2 linked regions of the Lewinella sp. 4G2 genome follow. The protein of the gene in region 1 interacts with the protein of each later gene in a pairwise test. Links are inferred from orthologs where the notes say so. Each region holds a gene or a part of one and is shown in the gene's direction. Other genes may lie near its edges.

The links.
Region 2: the proteins of tpiA (region 1) and pepT interact in binary tests that used the Escherichia coli proteins (3 or more experiments, as listed by UniProt). The link is inferred for Lewinella sp. 4G2 from one-to-one orthologs.

The regions. Positions count from the first base shown.
Region 1 is NZ_LVWJ02000014.1:3,749,580-3,752,673, forward strand. What follows is about bases 327-3,094. They hold tpiA (triose-phosphate isomerase), read left to right. Parts: upstream 327-1,213; coding sequence 1,214-1,975; downstream 1,976-3,094. Other genes in these bases: bioB (biotin synthase BioB), read left to right, coding at 327-1,092; A3850_RS15380 (outer membrane beta-barrel protein), read right to left, coding at 2,061-2,831; ubiE (bifunctional demethylmenaquinone methyltransferase/2-methoxy-6-polyprenyl-1,4-benzoquinol methylase UbiE), read right to left, coding at 2,777-3,094. Also shown: more of bioB, read left to right, coding at 13-326. UniProt on the Escherichia coli protein: Involved in the gluconeogenesis. Catalyzes stereospecifically the conversion of dihydroxyacetone phosphate (DHAP) to D-glyceraldehyde-3-phosphate (G3P).
Region 2 is NZ_LVWJ02000014.1:3,920,798-3,924,002, forward strand. The notes cover bases 46-2,924. They hold pepT (peptidase T), read left to right. Parts: upstream 46-808; coding sequence 809-2,041; downstream 2,042-2,924. Other genes in these bases: A3850_RS16065 (gliding motility-associated C-terminal domain-containing protein), read right to left, coding at 46-407; A3850_RS16075 (hotdog fold thioesterase), read left to right, coding at 2,038-2,472; A3850_RS16080 (sulfatase), read right to left, coding at 2,484-2,924. In the rest of the region: more of A3850_RS16065, read right to left, coding at 1-45; more of A3850_RS16080, read right to left, coding at 2,925-3,205. UniProt on the Escherichia coli protein: Cleaves the N-terminal amino acid of tripeptides.

The DNA.
Region 1 (3,094 bases):
GTAGCCGCCCATATGACTGTAAAAGCTGACTCAATCGTTCAGGATTGGACCCTGGAAGCCCTGCGTGAATTACACGATAGCCCCCTGATGGACCTCGTCTTCCGCGCCGCCAGCGTTCACCGACAGCACCACGACCCGAACGAAGTGCAGATGAGCAGCCTCCTCAGTATCAAGACCGGTGGCTGCCCCGAAGATTGTGGGTACTGCCCGCAGGCCGCCCGCTACCACACCGACATTGAAGAAAACGCCCTCATGACCGTGGAGCAGGTAAAGACCGCTGCCACCCGCGCTAAAGGACTAGGTAGCAGCCGCCTCTGTATGGGTGCCGCCTGGCGAAATGTCAAGGACGACGCCGAATTTGATCAGGTGCTCGACCTTGTCCGGACGGTCAATGGTCTAGATATGGAGGTTTGCGCAACACTGGGCATGCTGACGCCTAACCAGGCTGAACGTCTCGCTGCCGCAGGTTTGTACGCTTACAATCACAATATTGATTCCTCCGAAGATTACTACAAAGAGGTTATTTCCACCCGGGGATATGAGGACCGAATTGAAACCATTGGGAACGCCCGCAACGCTGGCCTCACGGTTTGCTCCGGCGGAATCATCGGAATGGGCGAAAGCATTGACGACCGCCTGAAAATGTTGATGACCCTCGCCAGCCTCAGCCCTCAACCAGAATCAGTCCCCATCAACGCTCTAGTAGCCGTCGAAGGCACTCCGCTGGAGGACCAAAAACCGGTGCCCATCTTTGAAATGATCCGCATGATCGCCGTTACGCGCATCATGATGCCGACGACGACGGTTCGCCTTTCCGCTGGCCGTACGAGCATGAGCCCGGAAGGTCAGGCCATGTGCTTCCTGGCGGGTGCGGGTTCCATTTTTGCTGGTGATAAGCTACTCACTACCCCCAATCCGGAGGCATTCGAGGACCTGGAAATGTTCAGCAACCTGGGTTTGAAACCAGCAACCGCTTACGCGAAAGGAGAGAAACCTACGATCAAGGATGACCCCGGTGCCCCCAACGCTAAGACCCGCATCAAGTGGAGCCGTCCCGGCCACAAAATCGAGCGGAACGAAGCCAAGCGTTAGCGCAGTTCTCAAATATTCGTGATCCGAGAGGTGAACGTGGGCCCGCACCACGTACCTCCTGTTTTCGTCAACCAACTACCCGCAGGCACCTTTAGTGCCAGGAGAAAATAAACCCCATACTATGTCTACCCCCACAAACCGCCGCATCGTAGCTGGCAACTGGAAAATGAATACTACCCCTACCGAAGGCGCCGCCTTGGCGCAGGGAGTAATTGAGCAAGCTGGAAGTCCCTCCGGGAAAGTCATCTTCGGCGTGCCCGCTATCCAATTGGTAAAGATCAAAGAGATCGTTGCTGGTGCCAATGGCTACTTCGTCGCCGCCCAAAATATGCATGAAGCGGATAAGGGTGCTTACACCGGCGAGCACAGCGCAGCCATGCTGGCGGATGCCGGCGTTGACTACGTTATCCTTGGCCACAGTGAGCGCCGTGAATACAACGGTGAGGACGACTCCCTCATTCACGAGAAGATCATCAAGGCACTGGACCACGGCATCATGCCGATCTACTGCTGTGGAGAAAAGTTGGACATCCGCGAAGCCAACAACCAGGAGATGGTGGTGGGTAAGCAGATTGAGCGCGCCCTATCCTCTCTATCGGAAGAGCAAATGAGTAAGGTGGTCATCGCTTACGAACCCGTATGGGCCATCGGTACCGGCAAAACAGCCAGCCCCCAACAAGCGCAGGATATGCACGCCTTCATCCGCCGGATGATCTCCGATGCTTTCGGTTCCGGCGTTGCGGAGAATGTGAGTATCCTCTACGGCGGCTCCGTAAAACCCGCCAACGCCGAAGAACTCTTCGGTATGGCCGATGTCGACGGTGGCTTAGTGGGTGGTGCCTCCCTAGATGCGGAAAGCTTTGCGGCCATCATTAAAGCCTAGAATACAATACAGTACTTCCACGTAAAAAGGGCCACCCAATTGTTTGGGGCCCTTTTGTTATGTATGCGATGATTGTAAGAACTGCCTAACCTTCAATGTGGAAGCTCAGCGTGAAGGTTCGGCTCAGCACCTTGTCGAGTACGGTACTTTCGTCCAGGCCGGGATTAAAAATCAGCGTATTACCGATGCCGTGGCTAATCTTAAATTCCGGGCTAAAAATGAAATAAGGAAAGAAGAATTGTACACCCGCTCCATACTCTACCTGGAAGTCGTGGGGACTGATTCTTACGAGTTCTTCGGACTGCCGGGCGCGCGATTCACTCGCCACGTCAAAGCTGTACTTGGCACCGGCCACAACGAACATGCGCTTATCCCGGTAGGGAGCAGATTTATACCGGAAGTGGAAGGGCAACTCCACAAAGACGGACTGAACTGAGCGCTGCGTTTCCCTTACGCCCCTTGCGGTGCGCTGGTAATTCAATCGTCGCTCGGCGAAGCTGAATCCGGGTAGGAAACGGAAATCAAAATACTTGCCAATTTTGAGGTTGGCAATCATATTCAAATTGAAGCCGGGGCCACTTAAGCTATTAACCGCCGTAATGGTATCGCTGAACAGAAACTCCTCACTGCGGAATGGGGTATAGCGGCTGCTATTTAGGCCTAGTGTAAGTCCGAAGTATAACTTTTTAGCCTGAAAATCCTGATAGTTCCGGTTGCGGCCGCCGGTATACTGGGCCGAGAGATCGGTGGAAACAAAAATAAGGGCCAGCAGAAGCAGCGCGCCGCTAAGCACCCGTTTGCCTATTCCTTGTAGGCCGTGTAGATAGTGGCGATGCCGAAAGTCAGTGGGTCGCATTCAGTTCTTTTGTACCCTACCCGATCGAGAATATCAGTAAAAGCTTTTCCGCTGGGGAAGGCCTGTACGGACTCAAAGAGGTAAGCGTAAGCGCGGGGATCTTTCGACTGTAAACGGCCGATCATCGGCATAATTTTACCGAAGTAGAAATTAAATCCCCAACGAATGGGCGCAAAGGTAATCCTACTGAACTCAAGAATGACCACTTTACCGCCGGGCCGAAGCACCCGGAGCATTTCTGCCAGGCCCTTCTCGAGGTGCTC
Region 2 (3,205 bases), 170 kb from region 1 along the record:
CCACCGCCCATGTGGTCATCACACTGGGTGAAAACGGGGAGTGTTGGCTGATTGATGTCACCAATCACGTAGCTACTACCTGGAGCAATGGGTTCATCCGCGGTGCCCGGCGCAAAGGCATAGTCCGTTTCAAAACCGACGTTACCCAATTCAAAGCCGGGATTGTAGACAAGGTTGTCCTCCGGGTCTGCGGTGTATCCCACCATGGTGTAGACGGTGGTTTCAGTGGGATAGGCATCCGGGTTTTCGGTTTCCGAATCCACCAGCGTAGGGTCGGCGAGCCACTCAAAGCCGAAGGCATCTTCCGAAATGCTGCCCTGCAAGCGGATGGGCACCTCCTGGCCGCAAACCAGTAGGTCCGGCCCCGCATCAACGGTGATTCCGCACTGGGCGGAAATGGCGGACAAGAAAGTAAAATACAGGGGTGTTACTAATGCTAAACGTCTGAGGTTCATAGCGTAAATATAGCTAGTGCACGTATAATGGAGAGGGGTATTTCTCCCGCTCTGATGAGTTGTCGTACCTGGGTAATCAACTGACTCAACAATGGTTGCTGGCTTTCATGATTTACGGTCTCTCCATACCAACCAATCGCTTAATCATTGCCGGCCTTTATGTACCCATTGCGGGGCTGTCGTAACTATTTAAGTGGCATCTGCATCTCTTCTCAAGCTAGGCCTTAGCTTAGCGATTATACGTTCGTCTCAGCTCAGATTCTGGTTGGAGACCAATCCTGATTCACCCAATTCCACTGCACCCGCGGCAGCGCCCAGCTCCGCAGGCAGTTGTGAAGTATACCTTTTCATGAATGCTGCTAGATCGCTTCTTACGTTACGTTAAAATCGACACCGAGTCGGACCCGCACTCCCCTACCCAACCGAGTACGGAAAAACAAAAAGACCTCGGCCGGGTACTGGCGGCGGAATTACGCGAGCTCGGATTGGACGACGCACACCTTGATGAACACGGCTACGTTTACGCCACCCTGCCGGCCAGCCCCGGTGGTGAAGATGCACCGACGATCTGCTTTTGTAGCCACATGGACACTAGCCCAGATGCGAGTGGCAAGAATGTTAAACCCATCGTGCACGAGAACTACCAGGGTCAGGATCTGATCTTGCCGGATGATCCGAATGTCGTACTGAGAGTTTCGGAGCAAAGAGGACTGGAACGCGCCATCGGTGACACCATCGTCACGGCCAGTGGCACCACCCTCTTGGGAGCTGACAATAAATCGGGATTAGCCGCCATCATGACCGCGGTAGAAACCCTGGTCAACACCCCCGAAGTCCCTCACGCCAAGCTCAGAATATTGTTTACGCCCGACGAGGAAATTGGACGCGGCGTCAATGCCGTGGACATGAAAAAATTAGGCGCAGACTTTGGCTACACCATCGACGGTGAGGAGTACGGCAGCCTACAGGACGAAACCTTCAGCGCGGATGCTGCGCGTATCGACATCACCGGCGTCAGCGCCCATCCCGGCCTCGCGAAGGGCCACTTGGAAAGCGCCATCAAAATTGCCGCTTCCATCATCGACCGGCTTCCCAAACAGGGGCTCAGCCCGGAAACCACCGAAGGTAAGGAAGGCTTCATCCACCCAATTGAGGTAACGGCAAAGGCAGAGAGCGCGACGATTGATCTCATCTTGCGTAGCTTCAAAACAGCAGAGCTCAACGACCATAAGGTACTGTTAGAGAACATTATTGATGATGTGAGTACAAACTTCCCGAATAGTAGCATCAAGCTTACCGTCTCGGAACAGTACCGCAACATGAAAGAGGTACTGGATATGCACCCGGAAGTAATGCAACTGGCCACTCAGGCCATCAGAAACGTAGGCATCACCCCCAAACCGGACAGCATCCGTGGGGGCACCGATGGCTCCCGCCTGAGTTTCATGGGACTCCCCTGCCCGAATATCTTTGCGGGAGAACACGCCTTCCACGGCAAATACGAATGGGCCAGTGTGGAAGAAATGCAGGCAGCCTCCGACGTCGTCGTAGAAATTGCCCGCCTGGCAGCAAAAACAAATGCATGATCTGGAAATCAACAATTACCGTTGAAGGCCTCAACCAATTCGGCGTCAATACCGCCGGGGATGCGCTCGGTATCCGCTTCACTGAGGTCGGCGACGATTACCTCGTCGCCACTATGCCCGTTGACAAGAACACCGTACAACCAATGCGGATGCTGCACGGCGGCGTGAGTTGCGTACTCGCTGAGACCCTCGGCAGCGTAGCGGGTATGTTTTGCGTGCCCAACCCCGGTGTGGACTACGTGGTGGGGACGGACATCAACGCTTCCCACCTCCGCGGCGTGCCCGAAGGTGGAGAGGTGACCGGCAAGGTGACGCCCGTGCGGGTGGGCCGCACCGTCCAGGTCTGGAACATTGACATTACCGATCAGCGGGGTCGACTGGTTTGCGTTAGCCGCTTGACGTGTGCGGTGGTCAGCGGTAATAAGTCCTAACCTGGAATTGTCTAATCGGTAACGAGTAGTTCTTCCTTCAGCGTGGCCATTCGCTCGCGGAGTCGGGTTTTGACGGCTTCCAGTTCTGGATCGTTGATGCGATTGGTTAACTCATCGGGGTCGGATTCCAAATCAAACAGTTCCTCTCCTTCGAAGCCGGGTTCGGTAAATTGAATCAGTTTGTATCGCTCATCCCGTACGCCTTCGTGGCGGGCTACACGGTGGTAAGAATTCATTTGCTGGTAGTAGCGGTAGTAGATACCCTCCCGCCAGTCGGCCGGGGTCTCCCCTTCCAGTAGTGGACGGAGGCTGTGGCCTTGAAGCTCTTCTGGCACCTCTACGCCTGCGTAGTCCAACAGCGTCGGGCCCAGGTCGATATTCAGTACCAGATCCTCGTTCAACCGCTTTCCCTTAAATCCGGCGGGGTACCGAATCATGAGGGGCGTCCGGTGGCTTTCTTCGTACATAAAGCGCTTGTCGTACCAACCGTGCTCACCGAGGTAGAAGCCCTGGTCGGAGGTGTAGATGACGATGGTGTTTTCATCCATTCCCGTTTCCTCCAAATACTCCAGCACGCGACCTACGTTGTCGTCTACGGACTTTACGCTGGCCAAATAATCTTGCATGTAGCGTTGATAGCGCCAGCTTAATTCAGCGTCGGTGCCCTTTACTTTTTGCCACTCTTCGCCAATTCGCTTGAGGTAAGGCGCGTAGGCTTCCCGCTGTTCCGGTG